DNA from 4 places in the Pararhizobium sp. A13 genome. Region 1 is predicted to be linked to each of the others. Evidence: riboswitches for the same ligand, from Rfam matches in the RefSeq annotation. Region 1 holds a riboswitch; each other region holds the start of a gene.
What was found. Region 1 has a riboswitch for cobalamin ahead of WI754_RS18865 (CbtB-domain containing protein). Riboswitches for the same ligand answer to the same signal wherever they lie in the genome.
Positions count from the first base shown of each region.

Region 2: linked by a shared signal. The riboswitch ahead of WI754_RS29495 (ABC transporter substrate-binding protein) and the one ahead of WI754_RS18865 (CbtB-domain containing protein) in region 1 are both predicted to bind cobalamin.
Region 3: linked by a shared signal. The riboswitch ahead of WI754_RS10075 (aromatic ring-hydroxylating dioxygenase subunit alpha) and the one ahead of WI754_RS18865 (CbtB-domain containing protein) in region 1 are both predicted to bind cobalamin.
Region 4: linked by a shared signal. The riboswitch ahead of cobU (bifunctional adenosylcobinamide kinase/adenosylcobinamide-phosphate guanylyltransferase) and the one ahead of WI754_RS18865 (CbtB-domain containing protein) in region 1 are both predicted to bind cobalamin.

Region 1 is NZ_CP149510.1:3,850,828-3,853,715, forward strand. Features, by position in the region: gene WI754_RS18860 (EAL domain-containing protein) at 1-908, opposite strand, end outside; cobalamin riboswitch at 1,174-1,436, shown strand; gene WI754_RS18865 (CbtB-domain containing protein) at 1,483-1,659, shown strand; gene WI754_RS18870 (CbtA family protein) at 1,854-2,624, shown strand; gene WI754_RS18875 ((2Fe-2S)-binding protein) at 2,635-2,888, opposite strand, start outside.
Region 2 is NZ_CP149512.1:172,446-175,333, reverse strand. Features, by position in the region: gene WI754_RS29500 (iron chelate uptake ABC transporter family permease subunit) at 1-172, opposite strand, end outside; gene WI754_RS29495 (ABC transporter substrate-binding protein) at 169-1,227, opposite strand; cobalamin riboswitch at 1,262-1,509, opposite strand; gene WI754_RS29490 (SDR family oxidoreductase) at 1,590-2,384, opposite strand; gene WI754_RS29485 (multidrug effflux MFS transporter) at 2,542-2,888, opposite strand, start outside.
Region 3 is NZ_CP149510.1:2,091,918-2,094,805, reverse strand. Features, by position in the region: gene WI754_RS10080 (hybrid-cluster NAD(P)-dependent oxidoreductase) at 1-242, opposite strand, end outside; gene WI754_RS10075 (aromatic ring-hydroxylating dioxygenase subunit alpha) at 244-1,488, opposite strand; cobalamin riboswitch at 1,605-1,803, opposite strand; gene WI754_RS10070 (DUF6656 family protein) at 2,160-2,762, shown strand; gene WI754_RS10065 (diguanylate cyclase) at 2,781-2,888, opposite strand, start outside.
Region 4 is NZ_CP149510.1:3,531,779-3,534,666, reverse strand. Features, by position in the region: gene WI754_RS17380 (cobyric acid synthase) at 1-1,040, shown strand, start outside; cobalamin riboswitch at 1,089-1,461, shown strand; gene cobU (bifunctional adenosylcobinamide kinase/adenosylcobinamide-phosphate guanylyltransferase) at 1,603-2,127, shown strand; gene cobW (cobalamin biosynthesis protein CobW) at 2,131-2,888, shown strand, end outside.

The DNA.
Region 1 (2,888 bases):
GCGATATCGGCTTCGGCGAGCAGATTGGCGATATTTCTACCGCTGGCGGACGCCAGGCCGATCGACGCGCCGGTGCGCAACACTTCGTCATTGTGCCATATCGATTGCTTCAGCTGTTGTGCCAGCCGCTCGGCAACCGTCTTCAAATCTTCGATGGAGTCGAAATTGGCGATCAGAACCGCAAATTCGTCGCCGCCTATGCGGGTGACGAAGGCGCTATTCGGCAATGCGGCGACAATCCGGCTGGCCGCGGATTTCAGCACATTGTCACCCACCGAATGACCGGCGGTGTCGTTGATCTGCTTGAACCGGTCGAGACCGATATGGAGGATCGCCAGCTTTTCCAGCCCGGCATCCTCTGAAAGCTCCGCCAATCGGCGATCGAAGAAGCTGCGGTTCGGCAGCCCGGTCAGGTAGTCATGTTCGGCCGCATATTCGATCCGCCGGGCGCTCGCCTCGAGAGCAACTGCGCGTTTTTCGGCAATGGCCTTCTGCCGCTGCAGTTCCCGATTGAGAAGCACATCCGCCGTCACGTCCCACTCGACGCCGATGAAAGTGATGTTTCCGTCTTCTTCGAAGCAATGCGCCCTGGAGCGGAGATAACGAAGTTTGCCGTCCGGCAGAACAATGCGGTACTCAGACGAATAGGTGCCCTTGCCCTTGATGGCGTCGTTGAAATCCGACTCTGCCTGCTCCCGGTCATCAGGATGGATCGCCTTGGCCCACAACGCCGCCTTGACGCGCTTGTTTGTCCGGCCGGTTCCATAGAGCCGGTGCATCTGCTTATCCCAGACGACTTCATCCTTCTGCGTGTCGTGTTCCCATACGCCGATCCGCGAGGCGTCGAGCGCGAGCTCCAGCCTGCGAAGAATATTCTGAAATTCCTGTTCGGACCGCGCCGCTTTCATTGTTTTCTCTATGAATGTTTCTTCACATACAAACGTGCGCGGTATTCTGCCGCAAGGTTCCTAAAGAACTATTGCCCTCGCAAAACGCGAAATGTAACCAGAAATACAAGCAACCATTCGGTGTTATTTAAAGTAGGCGGCATCGACCAACGCACTTGCTCCCTAGTTCAGAAGGATAGACCTGCGAGCGAACTTCGGCAATCGCGACGGCAAAGCGGCATCGCAGGTCGCATCATCGAATTGACACGAGCCGGAGGACATCATAATCATCGTCGGATCAATTGGTTCCTTGGAAGCGAACGCTTCCGGGGAGTAAATGGGAACGTGACGGATGGACCCACACTGGGCATCTCAATCACGGCCGACCCCGCGACTGTAGAGCGGTCAGAGTTTGTCATGCCGGTCAACCGGCAAAAGCCACTGCGGCGGCGGGCCTTGTCCCGCACCTTGGGAAGGCGAGACAGGTTCACTGGTGCCAAGCACCTGACGCCGCGAGCCAGGAAACCTGCCGGTTGATAAAGGGCATGGTGCCCATTTGGTGGGAAATTTCCCACGCGCCATCACGGAGGTTGTCATGGCTACGTCTACAGTTTCGAGCGTTCCGCTCTCCCTCAACGACCGCATCACCGCCGGTATCCTCGCCCTTCTGATCGGCGGATTCCTGGTTTTCGGCGCCGGTCTCGCGAATTCCGCCGTGCTGCACGATACCGCGCACGACGTTCGCCACTCCTACGGTTTTCCCTGCCATTGATCGACTGATGTGGGAAGCCACGCGCTTTTCGCATTCAATCTGACGGCGGATCGCGGGTTTCCATCGAAACCACGCATCGACAGAGCATGCGCCCGTGCTGCGGCACCGGGCGGCATTTGCCATGGGGATTTCAAACATAGCAAGCCAGAGAGCGTTGACGTGCATCCGCTCGGCTTGAACCCGGGGGTATCGAAATGATTGTCAAAACGCTTCTGGCCGCGTTGGTGGCTGGACTGATCGCGGGTGTCTTCACGACCGTAGCGCAGACTGCGCGGGTCGTTCCCATCATCCTTCATGCTGAAGAATATGAAGGCAAGGAGCCTGCCGCGGAACAGCCCGCCACCACCGAGGGTCAACAGCATTCATCACTTGGGTCGACATCAGCGATCGGCGAAATACTTGCCGCATTCTCGCCGATCACACCGGCATACGCCCATGAGGGCGAGCATGAAGACGAAGGCGGCATCATGTTTGGCATGAGCCGGTTTTCAGGAACCTTGCTCGCCAATCTCGTAACCGGCACAGGTTTCAGCCTGTTGCTGACCGGCATCAGCTTGCTGATCGGCTATCCCATCACGCTTCGCAACGGTGTCCTCTGGGGCGCTTGCGGTTGGCTGGCGGTCCACATGCTGCCCGCAATCGGCCTCCCGCCAGAATTGCCTGGCTTTCCGGCGGCCGACCTGCACGACCGGCAGATATGGTGGATAGCGACAGTCCTACTCTCCGGAGCTGGCCTGTATATGCTTGCACTGCGCCCCGAAATCATTGCGAAAATCGTTGGCCTGGCAGTGCTCGCCGTGCCGCATATCTACGGCGCGCCGCAGCCTGCGGATATTTCGAGCCCGGTTCCGGCCGTTCTCGGCGCCGAATTCGCGGTCGCCGCGCTGGCAACCGCCCTCGCCTCGTGGATCGTGCTCGGGCTGGTCTCGGGTTATATCAACGACCGCTTCCTGAAATCGGCATAGGCTTGCAACATTAACCGCCTGCGCGTTCGAGATGAGCGCGCAGGCGGCTTTTTTGCGTCTCCTCGTCGAGAAGTACGCAGACATCGCAAAAGGTCCCGCCATCCGTTCGGTAATACAGGCAGCAGCCGCTTCGCAGGCGAAATACGCGCTCGACCGGCACACCATCCACGTTCGCGGCGATCGTTTGATACCGCAATGCGCTTGACGACAGCGGCGAGCCTTCCGTGTTGACGATAGCGAGCGCCGAAGCCATCGCTTGCTCCT
Region 2 (2,888 bases), on a different replicon from region 1:
TCCGGTTGGCCACGGCCTTGCCGGTTGTGGTGAGCGGGATGGAGATCTCGCCGATCGAGACGGCGAGGCTGATCACGAAGGCGAGTGCGACGAGCGTCAGGATGGCAAGCGCGAAGCGCGCCCACCATCTTTGACGGGTCACCACCGGTTGACCGATAGCCGCAAGTGTCACTGCGACAACCCGAACGCCTTGATGCCTTGCGCCAGGGTTTCGATGCCATCGATCGTGCGGATTGTCGGGTTCATCGACTGCGCATCCATCTGCACGAAGCGCCTGTTCTTGACCGCATCCAACTGGCTGGTGACCGGATCCTTCTCCAGAAAATCGATCTTCACCGCCGGATCGTCTGCCACATAGCGCCGGCGGTCCATGGTGGCGATGACGATGACGGAGGGATTGGCCTCCGCGATCGTTTCCCAGCCGACCAGCGGCCATTCCTCCTCGGTCGTCACGACGTTCCTGGCGCCCAGCGTCTTCAGGATATAGGCCGGGGCGCTGTTCTTGCCCGCGATGAAGGCGTCGCCTGCGACTTCTTTGCTCGAGAACCAGAAGACGACAGGAATCTCGCCGAGCTTGCCACCGATCGACGCGACGGCGTCGGATTCCCGCTTTTTCAGGTCGACGATCAGCGCATCGCCGCGCTCCTGTATGTTGAAGATTTCCGAGAGCTCACGGATTTCCTGGTAGATCAGGTCCATCGTGAAGAGTTGCCTGCGCACGCCATCGCCGCCATCCGTGTTGACCTTGGCGACGCAATCGGCCGGCGAGACATAGGTGTTGATGCCGAGGCCTGAAAACTGCTCGCGCTTGCCGACCGACCCTTGCGCTCCGACATGCCATTCGAACTCGGCCGCGACAAGGTCAGGTTGCTCGCCGACGACGGATTCGAAGCTCGGATCGTTGTCGGCAAGACGCTTGATCGTCCGGTTTTCGGCCTCATATTCTTTCAGCACTGGACCGACCCAGACGGCGGTCCCGGCAATCTTGTCGGCCAAGCCGAGCGAGAACAGGATTTCGGTCATGCCCTGACCGATCGAGACGATCTTCTGCGGCGGCTTCTCGAAGCGGACGGTCTGGCCGCAATTGGCAATTTCCAGAGGATAGCGCGTCGGCGCAGCCGCGGCTTGTGTGCAAAGGCTCCCCAACGCAACGACTACTGCGGAAATCGGCGCGAGGATACGGGAAAAGGCGACAAAGCGCCCGGCAAGGCGGTCGAAATCAATCATCATGGCTCCTTTCCGGGCAACCCCGCCCGGGATGGTGGATCTTGCTTTCGACGGCAGGTCTCCTGGCTTGCGGATATGTGCTTTGCGTCTGCCTTCCCGCGAAACCTGAAGGGGTTCTCGCAGTGGCATGGCGCCTCAAAAAGGCGCCACAAGGACGATCGGCAATCCGCTTACAGTTGCGGGGGCAGCCACGGTCTTGGTCCCTGTTGGGTCTTCCGCACCGTGTTCCCTATTAATCCCCTCGAAGTCATCCATCGGGGAACCGTCGGCAATGATGTAGTCCGAGCGCGGCGGCGGCGTCAAGGCGAACGACACCGCTGTCAACCGCGCGATTTTGACCAGTCTTGAAGCATCGGCGCACCCTAAGGCATCAACTGGCCGCCGTTGACCTCGATGATCTGGCCGGTAATGTAGCCGGACAAAATGGGCGATGCCAGGAAGAGATAGGCGCCGACGCAGTCCTCCGGCGAACCGACCCGGCCCATCGGTACGGTACGTCGTTGCGCATCAAGCATTTCAGGGCTGGTGTAGCGTTCGTGGAACGGCGTCGAGATGATGCCAGGTGCCACGGCGTTGACGCGGATGCCGTCGCCGACGAATTCCTTGGCGTGGCCGCGGGTGATGGTCGATACGAAGCCTTTGGCGGCCGCGTAGAGAATGGCCCCATTGCCGCCGCCATTGCGGGCGGCGATCGACGTCGTGTTGATGATGAAACCGCCCTGTTTGCGCAGCCACACATGTGCGGCCCGTGTCGCGGCGAGCACCGAACGGGCGTTCAGATCCATCACACGTTGGTAGTGCGCATCGCTCATTTCGGCAGTCGCGACGCGACCGAGCATGCCACCGGCATTGTTGATCAGCCCGTCAAGCCGGCCAAAATGACCCGCTGCCTCCTCGACCACCCGTTCAGTCACCCCATCCGCAGATAAGTCGCCCTGGACAAGCAGCGCCTTGCCGCCCGCGGCCTCGACGTTCGCCAGCAGTTCGGTTGCCGCCTGGCGGCTCTCATTGTAGTGGATCGCGACGCTTGCGCCCTGGGCAGAAAACGCGCGCACCAGCGCCGCGCCGATGCCGGTCGATGCACCGGTGATCAGAACTGCTTTTCCGTCGAGATCGGGGATCCGGATCCCCTGCCATTTGTTCAGCTCGCCAGCCATGCGTCGCCCTCGGTTTCCGGCCCACGTCATTCATTCCGCAAGCGAGATAACGCTCGGACCAGAATTGTCCAGCTGGACAACCGCCTACGACCCACCCGCAAAAAGGCCCGGAACATCGCCCGGGCCTCTGGCATTCCTCGCGATCGATGATCCGCGGTTATTCGGCTGCAGCAGCCACCGCACGGCGGCGGCCGATCGTCGCCTGAGTCAGCAACAGGGCGCCGACTGCGCACAGCGCTATCCCCATCGCCATCGGCACCGCGGTGCCATCGAAGAAGACCGACGCGACCACCATGGCAACCGCGGCCGTGACGAAATGCAACGTTCCCATCAGCGACGAGGCCGTGCCGGCGATCTCGCCGTGATCCTCCAGTGCCAGAACCGCCGTCGTCGGGATCACGAGACCAAGACAGCCATAGCCGACGAAGAGGAAAACAGCCAACACGGGCAGCTGGTTGAAGCCCAGGCTCATGACGATGGCCATCGTTGCCATGGTCAGCGCGA
Region 3 (2,888 bases), 1.8 Mb from region 1:
GGCCGCGACGGCGTCGAGGACAGCGTATAGGTGCGCATCACCGGATCGTCCGGCGTCACCGGCAGTTCGAGCGTGACGAACTGGCCCGGCACGTAGCGGAACCAGCTGTCCTTGTCAGCCTTGAAGCCGAAGGTCATCACGTCCGGGGCTTCGGCGGTGACGGAGATGCATTCCAGAAGATGCTGCCGGTCGTTGAACGGCTGCAATTCGTCGAAGTGCCGGAAGGATGAAGCAATCGTCATGTCAGGCAACCCGGACCAGAGGGGTGGAGGCTCCGTGCAGGCGATCCTGCATGAAATTGACGTACCATTCGACGAACTGCATCACGCCGCCCTCATGTTCGGGTGAATAGGGGCCGGGCTGATAGGCAGGCGAGCGGATGCCGAAGGCATTTTCCTCGACGATCTGGCGATCCTGATCGTTGGTTTCCGTCCAGACATGCGTCAGTTCTTCGAGGTTGTAATCGACACCTTCGACGGCATCCTTGTGCACCAGCCACTTGGTGGTGACCTGGGTCAGTTCGGGCCCGAGCGGCAGCACGCGGAAGGTGATGGCGTGGTCGCCCAGGATATGGTTCCAGGTGCTCGGATAGTGGAAGAGCAGGAGCGTGCCGATATGGCTCTGGCTGACATCGTCGGAGAGTTGGCGCTTGACGGCGCGCTTGCCGGACATGGTGTAGCTTTCGGCATCCTGGATCAGCGGCATGCGGGCAACGCGGAACTGGCCGGTCGGCGACATCCTGAACTCGCTCGGCAAGCCTTCGGCTTCGGATTTCGTCCAGTGCTCGGCAATGATCGGGTCGTCCTTGGCGCCCTGCACGCCGGTCGCGGTCGGCGCTTCGGGATAGGTGCGGCAGAGTTCCGGGTGGTTGGCGGCGCAGTGGTAGCACTCGCGGTTGTTTTCCCAGACGAGTTTCCAGTTGCCCTTCTCGATGATCGTGCTCTCGAAGGCGACCTTGGTGTCTTTCAGATTGTGCGGCGTGACATAGGACGACACCATGTCGCGCATCGGCTGGAAATCCATCGGCTCGTCGGCGAGGCAGATGAAGATATAGCCGCCGATGGTTTCGCAATGGATCGGCTTCAGGCTGTGCTGCGCCTTGTCGAAATCCTCGCCCATCTGGCGGGCGAAGAGCAGCTTGCCGTCGAGCTCGTAGGTCCACTGGTGATAGGGACAGACAAGCTTGGCCGACGAGCCCTTCTGCCCGGCGCAGACGCGCGAACCGCGGTGGCGGCAGGAATTGTGAAGCGCCCGGACGGCACCCTGGCGATCGCGGACGATGACGACCGGATAGTCGCCGACCTGAACGGTAAAATAGTTGCCGGCCTTCGGGATTTCGCAGTCATGACCGATGAACAGCCAGTCCTTGTACCAGATCTGCTCCATGTCGAGCTTGTAGAGATCGGGATCGGTGTAGAAGGCCTGCTCCAGGCTGTGCCCGTCGCGGCGGGTCTTGAGTTTGCGGAGGACTTCGCTGCGGAGATCCATGTTCGTTTCCTTGTGCTCGCCACTTTTCGGTTGAGCGGACAGGAAAGGAACCACCACCGCGCCGGGAGTGCGCGTGGATATACTGGTTCGCCTTCCGGCTGCCCGCCGCAACCCAGACATCAATTTCGCCACAAGGCTGGTTTCCGGGCTCAGGAGCTGTCCTTTCGGACCATCGCGGCGCCTTCCCGGATCTCTCCAGTGGCCTTTTGCCGAGGTTTCGCTCCACCACCGTTGCGGGGGCAGCGCCGGATTTCGACCGGCTTCCCAATTCTCCGCCCTCCCTATAAAGGCGGCACCTTGAGTGTTTTCATCTAATCTGCCGATGCGGCCGGACAGCCGCCGATTAACGACATCCGGTTCCAGAATGACGACACACGCACAGTTGGTTTTCCAGGTGGCCGGAATGGCTATTTTATAAGCAGAAACAACGATCTTTCCTGATTTTTCGGCAGATGGCGCCTTTTCCGCCACACACTGCCAAATTCTGTGCAGCGACTGTCTTTTTGCGACATATTGCGGCGCGGCAACCCTCGTGAAAGCGCAAGCTTCGCACCATCGGGGGCGGCTAATGCTTGGAAAGACTGCGTTAACTCTCGCAATGTAGCTTCTCCTCATAAACGTTTCCGCCGCGGCATGTCCGCGGCACTCCGACGCAATCCTGGTGCAGGCCGATGCCAAACTTGAGATATTTCGACGCTGCTGCCGTCAAGAAACCGGTTCAATCGCCGAAAACGGCTGTTCATACCGAATTCCTGCGCACCGGGCGCATCAACCGGCCCCAGCAATGGAGCGTCGAGGAAAAGCGCTACCTGACCCACCAGGAAGTGGCCGCCCGCACCGGCCGCAGGCTTGAGGCTGCCGGAGCCGTAACGCATGAGCGTATCAACGGCTTCCATGCCTCCATCCGCTTCCCGAAGCTGATATTCCATCGCACGCTTTCGGGCAGCCCGCATCTCGGCTATTGCCACGTGACCACGGCGCGGACGAAGTTCGCCAAGTTCGACGATGTCCGGTGGTCGTTCTACATCGCCAACTTCTTCTCCGACATCGGCGACGACGAGCACTTCTTCGACAAGATCAAGATGGGCTATTCGCGGATGTATTTTGCCGTCGCGACAGAACTCGACGCGGAGGAAGGCAAGCTCACGCTCAACCGCACCGTCCACGACAACGGCCTGCTGTTTCGCACCCGCGATCCGAAAAAAGCCTTGAAAAACGTGCTTTTGCTTGGCGCCTGCAATGAACAGCTTCGCAAGATCATCAACAGCCTTTGACGCTTTCGCGGCAGCCGCCTATCGCTTGTAAATCAGCCAGTCCCGCCCTGCCGGCTGCTCGTCCTCGCTTTCATGAACGACGGTATAATCGCCGCCCTTGGCCTGTGCCTTGGCAAGCGCCTTTTC
Region 4 (2,888 bases), 320 kb from region 1:
AGATCAATCTTCGCGCCGGCGACATCGCCAATATGGGTTTTGCCACCCGCGCGAACGTTCCAGTGGTGCTTGTCGGTGATATCGACCGTGGTGGTGTGATCGCATCGCTGGTCGGCACCCATACGATCCTGTCCGATGAAGACCGGCGGATGATCAGTGGCTATATCATCAACAAGTTCCGAGGCGACGTTTCGCTTTTCGATGACGGCGTCGCGGCTGTTCAGCGCTTTACCGGCTGGCCCTGTTTCGGTGTCGTGCCCTGGTTGAAAAGCGCCGGGCGCCTGCCGGCCGAGGACTCGGTCGTCTTGGAAAAACTGGCGCGGGGCGGCGGCAAGGCATTGAAGGTCGCTGTTCCCGTCCTGTCGCGTATCGCCAATTTTGACGATCTTGACCCGCTGGCCGCCGAACCGGAGATCGATCTCGTCTTCGTCCGCGCCGGAGAACCGATCCCGGTCGACGCCGGCCTGGTGGTCATTCCGGGCTCGAAGGCGACAATCGCCGATCTCGCCGATTTTCGCGCTCAAGGATGGGACCGCGATCTTCAGGCGCATGTGCGGCGCGGCGGTCACGTCATCGGCATCTGCGGCGGCTACCAGATGCTCGGAAGCCGCGTTACCGACCCGCACGGCATTGAGGGAAATGTGCGCGAGATCGAGGGGCTGGGCCTACTGTCCGTCGAAACCGAAATGGCGCCGGAAAAGACGGTGCGCAACAGCATGGCCCGTTCGGCCGTCTATGATGTGGCGCTGGACGGTTACGAAATCCACTTGGGTCGGACGACCGGATCGGACTGTGCTCGTCCTGCGGTGATCATCGACCACCGCGCCGATGGTGCCGTCTCGACCGATGGCAGGGTTAGCGGTACCTACCTGCATGGCCTGTTTGCCAGCGACGCCTATCGGGCCGCGCTTCTCAACAGTTTCGGCATCGAAGGTGGCGGCGAAAACTACCGTCAATCCGTCGATCGGGCGCTTGATGATATCGCGGCAGAACTCGAAACGGTCCTCGACGCGCGGTGGCTCGATACATTGATGCCGTGAAGCCTCGCACAGCCGGTCTTTCAATTGACAGGGTTCAACCGAGCGCCTAATCATCAGCCATTGGATGGTTCCCGGACCGGCGTTTCGGTTCAGGAGTAAATGGGAATGTGAAGGGATGGACCCAAGCCGGGCATTCTTATCGCAGCCGACCCCGCGACTGTAGAACGGTCAGGGTTCGCCATCCGGGAAAACCGGTGTTCCGGACAGGCTGCGTGGTGCGGCCGCGGAATGGCCGGTCCAACCGGAAAAGCCACTGGAGTGGCATCACGATCAGCCGGGGCGGGACGCCTCTATTTCTACGAATCGTCCACCTCTTCGTGATGTCGAAAAACTCCGGGAAGGCGAGGCGGACCCGTTCGGGCCTTTGACGAGGTTCGTGACGCCGTGAGCCAGGAGACCTGCCATCCTCAAGGGCATCGTGCCCGATCCAGGGAGAGACACTCCCGATGCCAGCACGGAGGTTGTCATGGCTTTTTCATCCCGCTCTCGCAGCGGCCATTCTTGCGTTTCTTGCCTCAGCGCCTGCGTATTCCCCGGCGAACAATAAGGCTGGGATCGTTCCATGACATCGACGAAAACGGGACCCGTGTTGGTTCTTGGCGGCGCTCGTTCCGGCAAATCGACGTTCGCTGAAAAACTCGTCATCGCGTCGGGTCTCGGCATGCACTACGTCGCGACCGGAAGGGCCTGGGACGGGGAGATGCAGGCAAGGATTGCCGAGCATCGCGAACGGCGGGGACCTAGTTGGCAGACGCATGAGGAACCGCTTGAACTTACCGCCTGCCTGAAAGCGATCGACGCGCCCGACCGTATCATGCTGATCGATTGCCTGACCCTCTGGGTCACCAATCTGATGATGGAGAATCGCGACGTTGCGGCAGAATTTCAGAACCTGGCCGCATGGTTGCCGCAGGCGCAGGCACGGCTGGTGTTCGTTTCGAACGAGGTCGGGCTCGGCATCGTGCCGGAAAACCGCATGGCGCGCGATTTCCGCGATCATGCCGGCCGGCTGCACCAGATCGTTGCGGAGAAATCCGCGGAAGTCTATTTTATCGCGGCCGGATTGCCGCTGAAAATGAAGGGTTGATCCATGACACTCGCAAAAGCCGCCCACGGCAAGATCCCGGCAACCGTCATCACCGGCTTCCTCGGCGCCGGCAAGACGACGATGATCCGCAACATCCTCGAGAATGCCGACGGCCGGCGCATCGCGCTGATCATCAACGAGTTCGGCGATCTCGGCGTTGACGGCGACGTGCTAAAGGGTTGCGGCGCCGAGGCCTGCAGCGAAGACGACATCATCGAACTCACCAACGGCTGCATCTGCTGCACCGTCGCTGATGATTTCATTCCGACGATGACGAAGCTGCTCGAGCGCGAGAACCGCCCGGACCACATCGTCATCGAGACGTCCGGTCTTGCGCTGCCGCAGCCGCTGATCGCCGCCTTCAACTGGCCGGATATCCGCAGCGAAGTCACCGTCGATGGCGTCATCACCGTCGTCGACAGCGCCGCCGTTGCTGCCGGCCGCTTTGCCGACGATCACGACAAGGTCGATGCCCTGCGCGTCGAGGACGACAATCTCGATCACGAGAGCCCGATCGAGGAACTGTTCGAGGACCAGCTCACCGCAGCCGACCTGATCGTTCTCAACAAGACCGATCTGCTCGATGCGACCGGTCTCGCCTTCGTTCGCAAGGAGGTTGCAGCCCGCACCAGCCGCAAGCCGTCGATGATCGAGGCGAAGAACGGCGAGGTTTCCGCCGCCGTGCTTCTCGGCCTCGGCGTCGGCACCGAAAGCGACATCGCCAACCGCAAGTCCCATCATGAAATGGAGCATGAAAACGG